2 regions of the Massilia sp. UYP34 genome follow, and region 2 is predicted to be linked to the other one. Evidence: predicted binding sites of a transcription regulator. Region 2 holds the regulator's gene; the other holds the start of a gene.

The links. The regulator FNR, encoded in region 2, switches genes on or off when oxygen is low (the NO sensors DNR and NnrR bind a similar motif). The targets are predictions, from matches to a motif close to TTGATNNNNATCAA.
Region 1: a site for FNR is predicted at 2,028-2,041, ahead of ACZ9AQ_RS20305 (gluzincin family metallopeptidase). Genes of this name have one in related genera too.

Annotation. Positions count from the first base shown of each region.
Region 1 covers NZ_JBWBRF010000018.1:47,854-56,783, reverse strand. Annotated here, with positions in the region: gene ACZ9AQ_RS20310 (protealysin inhibitor emfourin) at 160-465, opposite strand; gene ACZ9AQ_RS20305 (gluzincin family metallopeptidase) at 462-1,964, opposite strand; gene ACZ9AQ_RS20300 (polyhydroxyalkanoic acid system family protein) at 2,143-2,427, shown strand; gene ACZ9AQ_RS20295 (acyl-CoA-binding protein) at 2,583-2,837, opposite strand; gene ACZ9AQ_RS20290 (FKBP-type peptidyl-prolyl cis-trans isomerase) at 3,048-3,404, opposite strand; gene ACZ9AQ_RS20285 (EI24 domain-containing protein) at 3,536-4,351, shown strand; gene ACZ9AQ_RS20280 (transglycosylase domain-containing protein) at 4,712-8,032, shown strand; gene ACZ9AQ_RS20275 (TAXI family TRAP transporter solute-binding subunit) at 8,029-8,930, shown strand, end outside.
Region 2 covers NZ_JBWBRF010000002.1:103,801-112,730, reverse strand. Annotated here, with positions in the region: gene ACZ9AQ_RS03910 (formate dehydrogenase subunit alpha) at 1-1,460, opposite strand, end outside; gene ACZ9AQ_RS03905 (formate dehydrogenase) at 1,478-1,693, opposite strand; gene ACZ9AQ_RS03900 (TorD/DmsD family molecular chaperone) at 1,680-2,363, opposite strand; gene fnr (fumarate/nitrate reduction transcriptional regulator Fnr) at 2,562-3,323, shown strand; gene ACZ9AQ_RS03890 (transporter) at 3,429-4,244, opposite strand; gene ACZ9AQ_RS03885 (SDR family oxidoreductase) at 4,345-5,391, opposite strand; gene ACZ9AQ_RS03880 (penicillin-binding protein 1A) at 5,610-7,889, shown strand; gene ACZ9AQ_RS03875 (metallophosphoesterase) at 7,899-8,732, opposite strand; gene ACZ9AQ_RS03870 (YciI family protein) at 8,766-8,930, opposite strand, start outside.

The sequences.
Region 1 (8,930 bases), on a different contig from region 2:
ATTTTAGGGCAATTCGGCTTTTCTCACAAACTCGCCTATATACACAATCTACATAAGCAAATGAATGAAAAATCCGCACGAGCGTGCGGTTTTTTTGGCTGTCAAGCTGCCCTGCGTTGGTCGTTGACCGGGATAAACAAACCACCCCGGCAGGTAACGTCACGACCGTGCGTGACCGCCAGATCCGGCCCCGCCGGCCCGGCGCAGGTAGTCGAGCAGGTGTTGCCACTGGCCGCCGCTGCCGTCCTCGTGCAGGGACACCGTGTGGCAGCGCTCGCCGTCCTCGACCGTGATTTCCCAGCGCGGCAGGTCGGCGCCGACCTGGCAGGCGGGGGCGGCGCCGAAGAAGTCGAGGCGCCGCAGCAGCGTCTCGAGCGCCGGCCCGTCGGCCAGGCGGGCCGTATCGAGCTCGTAGGATTCGGCCAGCCCGGCAAAGCCGCCGCAGGCGCGGGCGCTGATCTTCATGCCAGCATCGACGGTTCGGCGGACGAATCGGACGGGGAGGCGGACGGGCCGGGCAGCGCCGGCCCGTGGCGGCCATGCTCGAAGCACCAGCGCGCCAGCAGGCGCGCCTCGCCATCCAGCACGCGCTCGGCGCAATCGTATTCGGCCAGCTGCATGGTGCCGCAGCAGGCGCGCCGGTCTTGGCGCGCGCCGGGGGCGTCGCAGACCCGCGCCGCCAGGGGCAGCCCGGGAACGAAGGACGCCGCCGCGTCGGGGGCGCCGCCATGGCCGGCCTCGACGACTTCGCGCCGGCTGAACTGGTGGCGGATGGCGTCGGCATAGGCGGCCGGCCTGCCGTCGCTGGTGACGGCCTGGAGCATGGCGTTGACCACGTCGGCATAGGTGGCGGCTTCGTCGGGCGCCGCGATCAGGGCGCGCAGCAGCACGCCGCTCAGGTAGCCGGCCACCCGGTGCAGGACGGCGGCGCAGTCTTCGCGTCCGGGATCGCGCTCATGTGCGAACAGGTCGGCCAGCACATCGTAGACGGCGCCGGTGAACACCTGCGAGATGGCGTGCACCTGGGTGCCGGCCTCGCTCAGCTTGAGGTCGTTGTCGGCATTGCGCAGGCCGGTGCTGTTGCCGAGCGCCAGCCCGAACTGCTCGGCGATGTCGGTCAGGAAGGATTTGTCGTGCAGGTCGGCCTTGGTCTGGGCGATCACCGCTTCGCACTGGTCGAGCTGGGACAGGGCCAGGAAGATCGCGGTGAGGTCGCCGAAGGCTTCGTGCAGGCCGCCGGTCTGGGGCGGGGCGTCGGCCTGCAGCCAGCGCGGCTTGATGCCGTCGAGCACCGCGTGGGCGGTCTCGTGCGACACGATGTCGAGCGAGCGGCAGGTGAACACCCGTTCGCTCGCGCCGTTGGGAATGAAGTCGCCGAACTTGAGGCAGGCCTGGTTGCGGCTGTAGAAGGCGTTCATGACGTTCGGCAGGCCGTGCGGGAAGACCAGCAGCGGCTGCGTGTCGGTACTGCTGTTCCATTGCCAGGGCAGCGGCATGGCGCTGCCGGCGGCGGCCAGGGCGCGCTGGTACATGGTGAGCGTCTGGCGCACCACGACGAAGGTATGGACGGCGTCGAACTGCGGCGTGTCGGGCTGGGTGACGAAGTCGCCGAAGGCATTGGGCTCGACCGCAGGAATGCCCGGCTCGCCGGGGGCGATGCGGGCGTCGCGCGGGCCGGCCAGCACCACGCCGGGCAGGAAGGCCTTGCGGGTGCCGATTTCGCTGACCGAGGGATCTTGCTTCCAGATGAGGACGCGGGCGCCGAAGGCGTGCGGCGGTGGTTCAGTGGCCGATGGCGCGGCCGGATCGGGGAGCTCGGGTTCTTCGAGCAGGCGCGCGGCGCGCTGCTGCTGGCGGTAGGGGGCGCTCGGGGTGGGGACAAAGCGCACCGGAGGCTGCGCGACCGGCGGCGCATCGGGGTCGCTCGGCAACAGGCGGTTCGGCTGCACGACGGGGCTTTCCATATTGATTCCTCGCGTAAATGACGGGCTGGCGCCTTCATCCTCGCGCTCCCTGCTGGGCACGCTTTGATACCCGTCAAGCCTGTGTGCGCTCGGGCTGTTGTAGCGAGCTCTGGCATAGCCCGGCCGCAACTGGCATCATGGCGGATTGTTTGCAATCGATTCAGGAAGGATCAGTCAGATGGCGGAAATCAGCATCGTCCAGCAGCACAGCCTGAGCCCGGACGCGGCGCGTTCGGCGGCCGAGAAGGTGGCGCAGCGTATCGCGGCCGAATACGGGCTGGAATGCAAGTGGGACGGCGATGTGCTGCGCTTCGAGCGCAGCGGCGTGGAGGGCATGTTGACCCTGGAAGACCGGCGCGCCGCGATGCGCATCCGCCTGGGCTTCTTCATGGGCGCGTTCGCGCCGGCCATCGAGGCCAAGGTGGCGGAAAAGATGCGCAAGACCTTCGCCGCCGCCGCGTAGGGTCGGCGGCTGCGCCGCCGACGCGGTGATGGTTGGCGGCGAGATCATCCGGCGCGGCGCCGGAGCGGCTGGCAATCGCCGCGTCGGCGGGAAACCCGCCGACCCTACCGGTGCGAACCTGGATAGCGATCAATCCGTGGCGAACGATCAGCCCTTCAGCCCTTCAGCTCGTCGATCAGGTCGACGTACTGCTGCTGGGCTTCCTCTTGCGAGGTGCCCTTGAGGCCGGCCCAGGCGTCGTACTTGGCGCGCGCCACGAAATCGGTCATGCCAGGACGCTCGCCGCTCACGTCGCCGCTCGAGCCCTGCTTGAACAGCGCGTAAATCTTCAGCAAGGTCATGTTGTCGGGACGCTCCGACAGGTTCTTCGAATCGATCTGGGCCTGGTTGAACTGTTCCTGCAAGCTCATGGAAACTCCTGTGATGGTTGATTGCGATATTGTCGCTAGGACAACGCGGCAGGCATCTTAGCCCAGGAGACGGGCGGGCGCGGGACATCGGGCCGCACTTTAGAGGAGATGTTCAAAAGCCGGCGCCAGGACGGCGCACGGAGAAACCGTCGCCCCATGCGCCGTCACGGACGGCGCATGGGGCGCGTTTTACTTTTCAATCACCCGCGCTCAGACGGCCAGCAGGTCGACGTCGAAGATCAGGGTGGCGTTCGGCGGGATCACGCCGCCGGCGCCGCGTGCGCCGTAGCCCAGGCTGGCCGGGATGGTCAGGCGGCGCGAACCGCCGACCTTCATGCCCTGCACGCCTTCGTCCCAGCCGCGGATCACGTGGCCGGCGCCGAGCGCGAACTCGAACGGGTCGTTGCGGTCCTTGCTCGAATCGAACTTGGCGCCCAGGCTGCCGTCGTCGTTGCGCAGCCAGCCGGTGTAATGCACGGTGACGTGCTGGCCGGCCTTGGCCTCGGCGCCGTCGCCGGTGACGAGGTCTTCGTATTGCAGGCCGGAATCGGTGGTGATGGTGGACATGGTCTTCCTTGTTGTTCAGATAGAACGACGATTGTAGTCCATGGGTCCGGAAAGTGCCATCACGTAAAATGGCGGCATTGATCCCATCCCGCCATGCCATCAGGAGAAACCATGCTGCAAAGGAAAGCCCGATGAACGGTGTATTGACTGCCTGCCGGCGCGCCTTGCGCGCGCAGTTCAGCGGCCGCATGCTGCTGCTGTCGCTGGCGCCGCTGCTGCTGGCGCTGAGCCTGTGGAGCGTGGGCATGTGGCTGGGCCTGCAGCCGCTGCTCGACTGGCTGCACGGCATGTTCGTCGAGTACGGCGGTTTCGAGACCAGCGGCAGCATGCTGGAGATGGTCGGCCTGGGCATGCTCAAGGTGATGGTGGTGCCGCTGCTGGCGATCGTGCTGCTGCTGCCGCTCAAGATCGGCTCGGCCCTGCTGTTCGTGGGCGTGGTGGCGATGCCGGCCATCGAAGCCTATGTCGGCAAGCGCCACTTTCCCCAGCTTGCCAGGAAGGAGGGCGGCTCCTTCTTCGGCAGCGTGGCGATCAACCTGGGCAGCGTCGCCGTGTTCGCCCTGCTGTGGTTGTTCACCCTGCCGCTGTACGCGGTGCCGCCGCTGGCCTGGCTGGTGCAGGCCAGCCTGTGGGCCTGGGTGACGTCGCGCGTGATGACCTACGACGCGCTGGCGGCCCACGCCACCCAGGCCGAACGCCTGGCGCTGATGCGCCGCCGCCGCCCGGCCCTGCTCGCCATCGGCTTCGTCACCGGCCTGGCCGGCGCGCTGCCGGGCATCGTCTGGATGGGCGGCGCGGTGCTGTCGATCGTGCTGTTCCCGATCCTGGCCCTGGTGTCGCTGTGGCTGTACGTCATGATCTTCCTGTTCGCCGGACTCTGGTTCCAGTATTACTGCCTGCAAGCACTGGAAGAACTGCGCGCGGAAGCGGCGACGCAGCCCGCGTGATCCCCTTTTCGACATGGATCAAACTTGGCTGTGCACCGAAGGCATTTCCAGCGCGTTAAATATTGGTAGCTATAACTACCGGGGGTGCTTGCTTGAATTGCACGCTTCAATATCACTCAGCCAAGACCTCGTTGTTTTTTTGCGAAAATATTCCAAGCGCAGCAAATTTGTTAAACGGCGCCTCGCGTAGGACGTATTGATGTGGTGGAATATTGCCTACGGATGGTGCGGTCTGGAGTGGGATCGCACCGTACGCGAACTAACAAAGATCACGATCACTCGAACGGACCAGCAGCACCACGGATGGCGAGCAGGTTGGCGGGGATTGCTAGCGTTTTGATTCAGACCGGTTAAGCCATCATGGAAAGTATTCGCCGTCAACGACGGCCAAGCAATGTGTCCGACAAACGTGCCGCCAACGAGCGCAGTGAGCCGACCTTCGAGCCGAGCTTCGGCGAGGCGGTCGCGACTTCCGCGGCGCCGGAGGGCGCCAGTGCCGCGAGCGCGGCCGTGGAGGGCGCGCCTGCGCTCGCGGCCGGCGGCAATGACGTCCCCCTGTACGAAGCCTTTCCGCACCTGGCGGGCAACGGCGGCATTCCCGCCGGCCCGGCGGGCGAACCCGGCGACGACGAGCCAGCCCCGCGCAAGCGGCGCTGGAAGCTGTGGCTGGTGCTCGGCCTGCTGGCGCTGACCGCGCTGCTGGCGGCCTGGGTGGTGCTGGAGACGCGCACCTCGCGCCTGCAGGCGAAAATGTTTGCCGACATGGCCAGCGAGCTGACCTTCCGCATGGAAAACGGTCCCAGCGAGGCGATCCGCTTCCCGGCCGCCAGCCCGTATGACACCCGGCTCGGCTATGCCGGCCTGCCGCGCTACCTCGAGCGGCTGCAGACGCGCGACTATGCGATAGCAAGCCAGGCGCGCATCTCGCCGCAGATGCTCAAGATGGCCGACCTCGGCCTGTATGCGACCTACCACGAGAAAACCAAGGTCGGCCTCGAGATCCTCGATTGCCGCGCGCAGCCGATCTATACCTCGCGCTTCCCCGAGCGCTTCTACGACAAGTTCGACGCCGCGCCGCCGCTGTTGGTGCAGAGCCTGCTGTTCATTGAGAACCGCGAACTGCTCGACGCCAGCAATCCGCGCCGCAACCCCGCGGTCGAATGGGACCGCTTCTCGAAGGCGGTGTTCGACAAGAGCCTGTCCAGCGTCGGCCTGGGCGGCGCCGGCCGCGTGGCCGGCGGCAGCACGCTGGCGACCCAGATCGAGAAGTACCGGCATTCGCCTGAAGGTCGCACCAGCTCGACCACCGACAAGATCATCCAGATGGCCTCGGCCACCCTGCGCGCCTACCAGGACGGCGAAGACACCACCGGTGCGCGCCGCCAGATCGTGCTCGACTACCTGAACACGGTGCCGCTGTCGGCCAAGTCCGGCTATGGCGAGGTGAACGGCATCGGCGACGGCCTGTGGGTCTGGTATGGCCGCGACTTCGCCAAGGTGAACGAGATGCTGAAGGGCCCGATGACGAGCCCGGACGCCGTGCTGGCCTACAAGGAAGCGCTGTCCCTGATGATTGCCCAGCGCCGCCCGGCCTATTACCTGGGCGCCGGCGAGCCCGACCTCGAAATCCTGACCGACAGCCACCTGCGCGTGCTGGCCCAGGCCGGCGTGATCTCGCCCCAGCTGCGCGACGCCGCCCTGAGCGCCAAACTGCAGCCGGCCCTGCACAGCGGCGTGGCGCCGCCGCCGGCCGACGCCTTCGTGTCGCGCAAGGCGGCCAACGCGGTGCGCAACCACCTCGGCTTCCTGATCGGCGACACGCGCCTGTACAACGTCGACCGCCTCGACCTGTCGGTGGTCTCGACCCTGGACGGCACTGCCCAGCAGGCGGTGACGGCGGCCCTGCGCCAGCTGTCCGACGCCGAGCACGCCAAAGCGGCCGGCCTGACCGGCAAGGGCATGCTCGGCAATGGCGACCCGGCCCAGGTGGTGTACAGCTTCACGCTGATGGAGCGGGGCGAGCACGTCAACTACCTGCGGGTCCAGACCGACAACTACGACCAGCCGCTCGACATCAACGAAGGCGCCAAGCTCGACCTCGGCTCGACCGCCAAGCTGCGCACGCTGGTGACCTATCTCGACATCGTCGACCAGCTGCACAAGCGCTTCGCGCCGCTGGACAAGATCGGCCTGCACGGCGTCGAGGTCGATCCGAAGGACCGCCTGTCGCTATGGGCGCTGGAATACTTCCAGACCCTGCCGGACGGCGCCGACCGCGGCCTGAAGCCCATGCTCGACGCCGCCATGGCGCGCCGCTACTCGGCCAGCCCCGGCGAGCGCTTCATGACCGGCGGCGGCCTGCACACGTTCGGCAACTTCAGCAAGCTCGACGACAGCAAGATCATGGACGTGCACCAGGCCCTGCGCCAGTCCACGAACCTGGTGTTCGTGCGCATGATGCGCGACGTGGTGCGCTACTACATGTTCCAGCTGCCGGGTTCCTCGGCCCAGCTGCTGGCCGACGCCAACGATCCGCGCCGCGCCGCCTACCTGGCGCGCTTTGCCGACAACGAAGGCAAGGATTTCCTGGCCAAGTTCTGGAACAAGTACAAGGGCAAGACCCCGGCGCAGATCGAAGCGCTGCTGTTCTCCGGCGTGCGTCCGCTGGCCTCGAAGCTGGCCGCGGCCCACCGCACGGTGGCGCCCAACGCCACGCTGGACCAGTTCGGCGCCTTCATCCACGCGACCCTGCCGTCGGCCAACGAGGTCGATCCGGAACGCATCCCGAAGATGTACGAGATGTACGATCCGCGCAATATGTCGCTGGCCGACCGCGGCTACGTGGCCTCGGTGCATCCGCTCGAACTGTGGCTGGTGAGCTACCTGCGCACCCACCCCAAGGCCACCTGGTCCGAGGTGACGGCGGCCAGCGTCAAGGAGCGCCAGGAAGTCTACCAATGGCTGTTCAAGACCAGCCGCAAGAACGCCCAGGACAAGCGCATCGCCGGCCTGCTCGAGGTCGAGGCCTTCCTCAAGATCCACGCCCAGTGGAAAAAGATGGGCTACCCCTTCGATTCGCTGGTGCCGTCGTACGCGACCACGCTGGGCGCCTCGGCCGACCGTCCGGCCTCGCTGGCCGAGCTGATGGGCATCATCGTCAACGGCGGCGTGCGTAAACCCATCGAGCGCATCGATTCGCTGCACTTCGCCAAGGACACGCCGTACGAAACCCTGGTCAAGCGCAACAAGGGCGGCGGCAAGCAACAGGTGCTGGCGCCCGAAGTCGCGCGCACCGTGGCCGACGCCATCCAGGGCGTGGTCTCGGACGGCACCGCCAAGCGCGTCAAGACCGCCTTCGTGCAGGCCGACGGCAGCGTCATCGCGCTGGGCGGCAAGACCGGCACCGGCGACCAGCGCTTCGACGTGTATGCGCGCGGCGGCCGCCTGGTCGAATCGCGCTACGTGAACCGGTCGGCGACGTTCGTGTTCAATATCGGCGAACGCTTCTACGGCAGCATGACGGCGTATGTGCATGGCCCGCAGTCGGAACACTACGACTTCACCAGCGCGCTGCCGGTGCAGCTGTTGGCGACGCTGGCGCCGAGCCTGATGCCGATGATCGAGCCGGCGCCGCCGGGCGCGACGCCGGCGGCGCCGGCCCAGCGCCAGTGCGTGCGCTGAAGCCAGGCCGGGGCGCGCGCGGCGGCGCGCAGGTGAAAGGCCTGCGCGCGCGCCTGCAGAATTTCAGCATCGTCTCGCTGCGCGACCTGGTCGTGGCCTCCGGCCCGACCATCCTGCTGGTCGGCGCGGCGCTGCTGCTGGCCTACTGGTGGGTCGATCCGGCGCCGCCGCGCAGCCTGCGCCTGGCCACCGGCCAGGAAAACTCCGCCTACGAAACCTTCGGCAAGCAGTACGCCGCCGTGCTCGCGCGCGACGAGATCAAAGTGACGCTGGCGCCGACGCTCGGCTCGCGCGACAACCTGCGGCGCCTGCTGGCGGGCGAGGCCGACGTCGCCTTCGTGCAGAGCGGCTCGACCGACGGCGAGACGATGAACGCCGATGCCGGGGACAGCGCCGGGCGCCAGGACCTGGTGTCGCTGGGCAGCCTGTTCACCGAACCGGTGTGGCTGTTCCTGCGCGCGGACGCCGACATCACGAAGCTGACCGACCTGCGCGGCAAGCGCATCAACCTGGGCCCGGAAGGCACCGGCGTGCCGCGCCTGCTGCGCCAGGTGCTCGACGCCAACGGCATCGCGCCGCTGGAGGTGCGCATCGGCGACCTGGCCGATACGCCGGCCACGGTGGAGCTATTGGCGGGCCGTATCGACGGCCTGGTGTTTGCGTCGGCGCCGGAAGCGCCGCTGATCCAGATGCTGCTGCAGACGCCCGGCGTCAAGCTGTTCGACTTCGCCCAGGCCGAGGCGTACACGCGGCGCCTGCCGTTCCTTACCCACGTGGTGCTGCCGCGCGGGATCGTCGACCTGGGACGCAATATCCCGGACCAGGATTACCACCTGATCGCGCCGACCGCGACCCTGGTGGCGCGCGAGGAAATCCATCCGGCCCTGGTGGGCCTGCT
Region 2 (8,930 bases):
ATGTCGAGCTTCTGCATGGCCGCCTTCATGTCCGGCAGGCGGGTCTGGCTGTTCGGCGCGTGGCCCCAGTACAGCACGGCGCGCAGATTGCTCGGCTGGTCGATGAACTGGTTCTGCTCGTTGACCGCGTCGAACCAGCGCGACACCGTGATTCCGGGCTTTTCCATCAGCTCACGGGAACCGTAGCGCGACTTGATCCATTCGTAGTCGACGCCCCAGACCGCGGCGAAGTGCTTCCAGGCGCCTTCGGCCAGGCCGTAGTAGCCGGGCAGCGAATCGGCATTGGGGCCGACGTCGGTCGCGCCCTGGACGTTGTCGTGGCCGCGGTAGATGTTGGCGCCGCCGCCCGGGATGCCAATATTGCCCAGCACCAGTTGCAGGATCGACAGCGCGCGCACATTGGCGGTGCCGACATGGTGCTGGGTAATGCCCATGCACCAGACCACCGACGAAGGACGGTTGGTGGCCAGCATCTCGGCCGCCATGCGCACGGCCGATTCCGGCACGCCGGTCACGTCCGACACCTTCGCCGGCGGCCACTTCATGACCTCGGCGCGCACGTCCTCCATGCCCCAGGTGCGCTCTTCGATGAACTTCTTGTCTTCCCAGCCGTTATTGAAGATATGCCACAGCATGCCCCACACCAGCGGAATATCGGTGCCGGGCCGCACGCGCACGTAGTGGTCGGCGAACCGCGCGGTGCGGGTAAAGCGCGGATCGATGACGATCATCTTGGCGCCCAGCTCCTTGGCGTGCAGGAAGTGCAGCATCGAGATCGGGTGCGCCTCGGCCGGGTTGGATCCGATGAACAGCACCGCCTTGCTGTAGTGCAGATCGTTGAACGAGTTGGTCATCGCCCCGTAGCCGAAGGTCTGGGCCACGCCCGCGACCGTGGTCGAGTGGCAGATGCGCGCCTGGTGGTCGCAGTTGTTGGTGCCGAAGAACGACACCCATTTGCGCAGCAGGTAGGCCTGCTCGTTGTTGTGCTTGGAGCTGCCGATCACCATCAGCGCATCCGGCCCCGCGTCCTTGCGCAGCTGCAGCAGCTTGTCGCCGATCTCGTCGATCGCCTGGTCCCAGGAGATGCGCTGGTACTTGCCGTTCACCAGCTTCATCGGATAGCGCAGGCGGTGTTCGCCGAAGGCGTGCTCGCGCACCGAGGCGCCCTTGGCGCAGTGGGCGCCCATATTGATGGGCGAATCGAAGGCGGCCTCCTGCCGCACCCAGACGCCGTTGGCGACCACCGCGTCCACCGAGCAGCCGACCGAGCAGTGGCTGCATACGGTGCGCTTGACCTCGGTGGGCACCGGGGTATTCGGCACCGGATCGGCCTGGGCCGCTTCGATCACGTTCAGCGGCAGGTGGCGCGCCAGGGCGCCGGCGCCGGCGGCGACGCCGGCCCCGACCAGGAAGTGGCGCCGCTTCAGGGCGCTGTCGCGCGTAGACTTGACCAGTGACATGGGATACCTCGGCTTGCCTACCAGTAGGCGGCGGTCTCGTAGTAGCGGCGGATGTGCTCCGTCTCGTGGTAGCCGCGCTTGACCCTGGGGTCGGGCGCCGCCGGGGCGGCCTCCAGGGCCGCGCTTGCCGGGGCGGCGGCGGCCACCGCCAGCGCGCCCAGCGGAGCCGCCTTCAGGAAGCAGCGCCGCGCCGGATCGGGCTGGCCCGGCGTCTGTTGGTCATGCTTGCTCATCGGTCTCCCCTTCCACTTCAAAGCTTTCCGCCTCGATTGCCAGGAATGCCTGCGCGAAGCGCGCGACCAGGCGGTAATAGTTGGCGCCGTCGGCAGCGGCGATGTCGTCCAGCGCGCGCATGCACCAGCCGCCGATGTGGGCCTCGAAGAACCGCCGCTGCAGCGCCAGCGGCTGGCGCCGGATGCCGGGGGCGCCGGCGGCCAGCACGCGCATGGTCTCGCACAGCGCGCCAAGGTGGTCCTCGAACTCGCCCCGGCCGCGCATGCGCGCGAGGCCAAGCCGCGCCAGGTCTGCGCGCAGCAGCGCCAGCGGCGTGTCGTTCATGTAGCCGGCCAGGTAGCGCGAGCCATACGGGTCGACCGGCGGCGTGCCGATGCTGACGAAGAGCGCGTTGAATTCAGCGTGGACGGTCTCGGCGTCCATGACGCCGGACGCCAGGGTCAATGGCTCCCACGCGCGTTCCAGCGCCGGATCGCCGCCCTCGGCCAGGATCGGATCGCTGGTGGCGAGCGCGGCGAGCAAGGCGGCGTCGGGCGCCGCGAGGAGCAGGCGCGAGAGCAAGGCGTAGAGGTCGGCCCTGGCCTGGTCTTCGCCGCTGGGCGGTGCGGCCGGCGCGGCAACCGCGAAGAAGGCGGTATCGGCGGACCCGCTCGCACTTGAAGATGACACTGTCGATCACTCCAGTTGTCCAAGTTGTGGACCAAGTGTAGACGCCGATTCATATCGAGCGCGCACAGTTGCGGCCAACGCATTCCGGCAGCGTGCATCACAATTCTTGCAAGAAATTCGACGAGCGGCAGTGCAGGAGGATCAGCCAGGCAAGGCGTCTATAATTCCCGGTGTGCCGAACAACAACGACCATTCCTGATGAGCCAGCCCCTGCCCCGGCAAGCCGAGCCGCACCTGAACCTCCATGCGCTCAAGTCCTGCGCCCAGTGCAGCATGCACCGGTTGTGCCTGCCGATGGGCCTCGACGACGCCGAGATCGATCGCCTGGACCAGATCATCGGCCGGCGCCGCCGGCTCGCGCGCGACGAGCGCCTGTACGGCGTGGGCGAGCCGTTTCGCAACCTGTACGCGGTGCGCTTCGGCCACTTCAAGACCAGCCTGGTGAACGCCGCCGGCGCTGCCCACATCACCGGCTTCCAGATGGCCGGCGAACTGCTGGGCATGGACGCGATCAGCGGCACCCACCACTGCGACGCGGTGGCGCTGGAAGACTCGGAGGTGTGCGAGATTCCATTCACGCGGCTGGAAGACCTGTTCGGCGAGGTGCCGACCCTGCTGCGTCACTTTCACCGCATCATGAGCCAGGAAATCACGCGCGAGCAGAACGTCATGCTCCTGCTCGGGAACATGCGCGCCGAGCAGCGCTTCGCCGTATTCCTGGTGAACCTGTCGGCGCGCTACGCCACCCGCGGCTATGCCGCCGACCGCTTCCAGCTGCGCATGTCGCGCGAAGACATCGGCAACTACCTGGGCCTGACCATCGAGAGCGTCAGCCGCCTGCTGTCGCGCTTTCGGAAGCAGGGCTGGCTCCACGTCGACAGGCGCGAAGTGACGCTGCTCGATCCGGTCAAGCTCAAGGCGCTGGCGGCCGGCACCGACGCCTGCAGCCCGATGGCGTGAAGCCATGACGCCGCGGCTCTCTTGCGAGCTGCACCTGCGCAGTGACGACCGCGTGCGCCGGGGCGATCGGCTGCACCGCGGATGACCGATGCAACCGCTGCGGCCTCAGCGTCGCACCGATAACCCGAACGCCAGGCCCAGATCGGGCGTATGCCGATTCAGCCCATGCACCACCATCGCATCGACCTGGCAATTCCTGTTCAGTCGCCAGCTCACGCCCGCGTCGACCTGCACCCGATCGCAGCCATGCGACGCCGAGGCGATCTGCGGCGCCGCCACTTCAAAAAATCCCTGGACGCGTTCAGTGAATTTCTTGCCCAGCGACGCCGCCAGGATTGCGTAGCGGTAACGCGCGCCGTCATCGTCCACATCGGCGCCGGCGCCCGGCGTCACGGCCAGCGACCAGCCGTTTGGCAGCTCCCATTCCGCTGCCAGCACCATCTGCGGCAGGACACCCTTGGCCCGCAGTGCCGCGCTGCCGGTCGGCAGCGCGATGGCGCCGATCAGCCCCAGCGCAGGACGCACGCCCTCGCCGTCGGCAAAACGCCATTTGAATCCGATCGACGTGGCGTTCCAGCCCGCGCTCGTGGTGCGTGCGCGCGTCGCCGGATCGACGGCGTGCTCGATGCTGCGGCCGTCGGTCTCGACGCGCAGTTCCGTCGTGTCTCCCAGGCCGATACGCAGCAGCGCCGGCGTGCTCAAGGTGCGCACGTGCAGGTCGTCGTTGCGCTGGCGAGCCCAGTCGACGCCGATCTCGAGCTGCAAGCGGCCATGGCCGACCACCTGGCTGGAGTTGGCGACGTCGGGGCGGTCGGGATTGATGGCGTCGCCGTCATCGGCGAGGGCCGCCCCGGCACTGCAAGCCAGCACGAGGAGCGCTGCCTGACGGCGCGGGCGCGTAAGGGATGGTGGAAAAATCATGCGGTCGGATAGGCGAGATTGGACACAGGATGCGAAGGCAGGGCCGGCGCCGTCGCAACCCGGCCATTCTACGCCGTCGGCGCCCGCGCCAGCTACACCGTCAGGGCAGCCATTTTGCAGCGCGCAGCCGCTCGAGGGCGGTGACGATCGTCGCGCCGGGCTCCACCGCTTCGGTAAACCCGGCGCGCCGGATCTTGCCCATGTCCGACACCATGTCGAACTCGGTATTGAACACGAAGTCGCCGAACCACCAGCCGACCTGCTTCTCGAAAGGCATCGACTGCAGGCCGTGGCGCTGCACGATGCGCTCCCACGCCGCCGCCTTGAGCGGCATCTGCCTGGCCAGCGAGAATGGCTGCGTGGGTCCCACTTCCATGTCGAAGGCCGCCGCCACCTGGCGCCACACGCGCTCCCAGCGGAACGGTTCATTGACCAGGTTGAACGCTTCGCCGCGCGCCGCCGGATCGAGCGCCGCCCAGACGCTGGCGCGCGCCATCCAGTCGGCATCGGTGGTCTGGGCCAGCACCCCCGAATACACCTTGTCGGTTCCCGGGAAGCGCAGCGGCGCGCCGGCGTCCTTGCTGAGCGCGGCGAACATGCCCATTACCATCGCGATATTCATCGGATTGCCGGCGATGTCGCCCACCACCACGTCGGGCCGCAGGATCGACCATTCGAGCTCGCCGGCGGCGGCGCGCTCGCGCAGCAGGTCTTCCTGGGCATAATAGAAGTTGGGCGTCATGTGGCGCGGGTCGTCCTCGTAGAACGGCGCCTGCGCGTGGCCCAGGTGCACGCCGTACACCTTGGCCCCTTGATAGTGCACCACGCGCTGCAGCGGGGCGCCGACCGCCTTCAGGCCGTCGAGCAGGTTGCGCAGCATGCCGGCGTTGATCCGCTCCTCGTCGAGCAGGTCGGTCCCGCCCTTGAGCGCGGCGTAGAACACGTGGGTGGTATCGCGCGCCGCTTCCAGGGCGCTGGCGCTGGCCTGGGCGTCGGTCAGGTCGGCCTTGACGGTCTCGACGCCGTCCACGAAGGTGCGCGGCAAGGCCCGCACCTTCCAGTCGGGTCGTCCGTGCAGCTCGCGCACGACCGCATGGCCGATGATGCCGCTGGCGCCGACGACCAGTGCGCTGTATTTGGTGTTCATCCATCTCTCCTGATTAAAATCGACTGGCGCAAGGATACCCGTTCCGTGCGACCCGCGTCGGCCCCTGCCCCGAATGCGCCGCCCACCGACGGCGCTACCAAGGTAGCGCCAGACGCTGCGCTCTGGGGCATGTCGCGCTACCTGGGCCTTTGCGCATGACCCGGGCGGCGCGCGACAGTAAGATCGGCCGCGTTCGACCAACCGTCCACGAAGCCGTCATGAAATCACCCCGCTCCCTCGTCATCCTGTTCTGCTCCCTGCTGCTCGCGACCGCCCCTCGCGTGGCCGGCGCCTCCATCCTGCCGGAGGTCCCCGACATCAAGGCCGTCACCGACTACCGTCCGAAGATCCCGCTGCGCGTGTACACCGCCGACCAGGTCCTGATCGGCGAATTCGGCGCCGAGCGGCGCGAGTTCGTCCCCGTATCCAGGGTGCCGGCGCTGCTCAAGGCGGCCGTGCTGGCGATCGAGGACACCCGTTTCTACGAGCACGGCGGGGTCGACTGGATCCGCGCGCTCGGCGCGGCCAAGGCCAATATCGGCGACTTCGGCAGCCAGGGCGCCTCGACCATCACGATGCAGGTGGCGCGCAACTTCTTCCTGTCGCGCGACAAGACCCTGCCGCGCAAGCTGCGCGAGGTCGCCCTCGCCTACAAGATCGAGCAGGCGCTGTCCAAGGACCAGATCCTCGAGGTCTACCTGAACCAGATCTACCTCGGCCAGCGCGCCTACGGCTTCGCCAGCGCGGCGCGCACGTATTTCGGCAAGCCGCTGCCCGAACTGTCCCTGGCCGAGATCGCGATGCTGGCCGGCCTGCCGCAGAACCCTTCCAGCAGCAACCCGGTATCGAATCCGCAGGCGGCCCGCAAGCGCCAGCAGGTCGTGCTGGGGCGCATGCGCGAACTGGCGCTGATCACCGAACCGCAGTACCGCCACGCCCTGGCCGAGCGCCTGCAGGTGCGCAGCGACGGCGCCACCCTGAATCGGCGCGCGGCCTGGGTCGCCGAGCTCGCGCGCCAGGCCGTCCATGCCCGGTTCGGCCAGGCGGCCTACGAGCGCGGCATCACGGTGACGACCACCATCGTGGCCGCCGAGCAGGATGCGGCCTACGCAGCGGTACGTCGCAACGTGCTCGCCTATGACCGCCGCCACGGCTACCGTGGCCCGGAAGCGCGCATCGCGCTGCCGGCCGGCGCCGGCGAAAGACTGGACGCGATCGCCGCCGCCCTGCAGAAACGCCCCTTTGTCGACGGCTTGAGCGCGGCGGTGGTCGTCGCCGCTTCGCCCAGGCGGGTGCGCGCCCTGCTTGCCAACGGCGAGGCCGTCGAGATCACCGGAGCGGGGCTGGCCTTCGCCGCTGGCGCCCTGTCGGGCAAGGCCAGGCCGGCGACGCGACTGGCGCCCGGCGCCGTCATCCGGCTGGCCAGGCCCGCCGGCGGCGCCCCGTCGATCGCCCAGCTGCCCGAGGTGGCGGCCGCCTTCGTGGCACTCGACACCGACACCGGCGCCTACCGCGCGCTGGTCGGCGGCTTCGATTACTCGGTCCACCAGTTCAACCACGTGACCCAGGCCTGGCGCCAGCCGGGATCGAGCATCAAGCCCTTCGTCTATTCGGCGGGCCTGGAACGCGGCTTCTTCCCGGGCACGCAGATCCTCGACGAACCGCTCGAGCTGAACGCCGGGCAGGCCCATGCCAACTGGTCGCCGCGCAACGACGACAATGTGTTCGAGGGTCCGGTCACGGTGCGCCACGCGCTGTCGCGCTCGCGCAATGTGCCCACCGTGCGGATGCTGCACGCGCTGGACGTCGACTATGCCCGCGCGCACCTGGCGCGCTTCGGCTTCGACGCCGCGCGCCAGCCGCGCAACCTGACGCTTGGCCTCGGCACCGGCGCCGTCACGCCGCTGCAGATGGCCGGCGCCTATGCGGTGCTGGCCAATGGCGGCTACCGGGTGCAGCCGTGGCTGATCGCGCGCATCCAGGATGGCGACGGCAAGGTCCTGTTCGAGCATGCGGCGCCACGGCCGCGCCAGGAAAGCGCCCGGGTGCTGGACGAGCGCAATGCCTTCATCGTCGACAGCATGCTGCGCGACGTCACCCGCGTCGGCACCGCGGCGGCGGCCTCGCGCCAACTGCAAAGGCATGACCTGGCCGGAAAGACCGGCACCACCAGCAACGCGGTCGACGGCTGGTTCGCCGGCTACGGCGGCGGGGTGGCGGCGGTCGCGTGGATGGGCTACGACGAGCCGCGCTCGCTCGGCGGCCGCGAATTCGGCTCGACCCTGGCGCTGCCGATGTGGATCGACTTCATGCGCGTGGCGCTGGCGAAGACAGCGCAGCACGAGCCGCTGCCGCCGCAAGGCGTGGCGCGCGCCGGCGGCGACTGGGTGTATGCCGAGTATGCCGACCATGCGGAACAGGAACGCCCGCCAGAGGCAGGCGACGGATTCGAGGCCCTGATGGGCACCCTCTCGTCGGCCGGCGAGGCGACGCAGTAGCAGGATTGCCTACAGCTCGATCACCAGCTCGGGCCGGAAACCCTCCTGCTCGCCCTTGCTCAGGTAGCCGAGCGGATTGGCCACCACGCGGCATGACCAGGACAGGGGGCCGTCGCGGCCCTCGACCACGTAGTCGTTCAGGCAGTGCAGGTGGCCGTGCATCCACAGCTGCGCGTGCTTGAACAGGCCGTCGAGCGCATTGCAGAAGCCCGCCGTGCCGGCCGAGAGGCCGTAGCGCGGATCGGCGCTCATCAGGCTCGGCGCGAAATGGGTGACGACGGCCGTCTTGCCTTCGAACGGCGTGGCCAGCGCCGCGCCCAGCCAGGCCTGGCAATCGAGCGACATGGCGCGGATGCCCTCGGCCAGCACCTGCTCGCCATCCTTCAGGGTCGTGTTCTTGCTCAGGTAATAGTTCGCCGCGCGGAACGCCTTGTTGCGCTGCTGCAGCTGCCTGGTGAGGTCGGCCTCGCGCAGCGCCAGCGCGTCGAAATCGCTCCACAAGGTGGTGCCGATGAAGCGCACGTGATCGATGACCACGATCTCGCGGTCGAGCCAGACGATGCCGAGCCGCTCGCAGGTGGCGCGCAGCCGGTCATAGGCGGCGGCATGGTCGAGCGCATCGAACTCGTGGTTGCCGGGAATGAACAGCACCCGCTTGCCGGCCAGCGCCGGCAATGCGGGAGAGAAGCGCTCGAGTCCGAAATCCTGGGTTTCCAGGCGCGAGCCGGCCTGGTAGGAACCGATGTCGCCGGCCAGCACCACGACGTCGGTGTCCGGCAGGATGAGCGGCTGGAAGCCGGGGTAGCGTTCGAGGTGCAGGTCGGAGAAAAGCTGGATGCGCATGGGCGCCGAGTATACCGCAGGCGCCGCCCGGCTTCAGGCCGCGCCGGCCCCGGCCCCCAGCCGCGCGATCTCGACCGAGCCGCGCTCGTCGAAGATCGGGCAATCCTGCGCCAGGCGCACCACCGCGTCGAAGTCCGCCGCCTCGATCACCGAGTAGCCCGACAGCGAGCCGCCGGACGGCTTGGGGCCGAGAAGGCG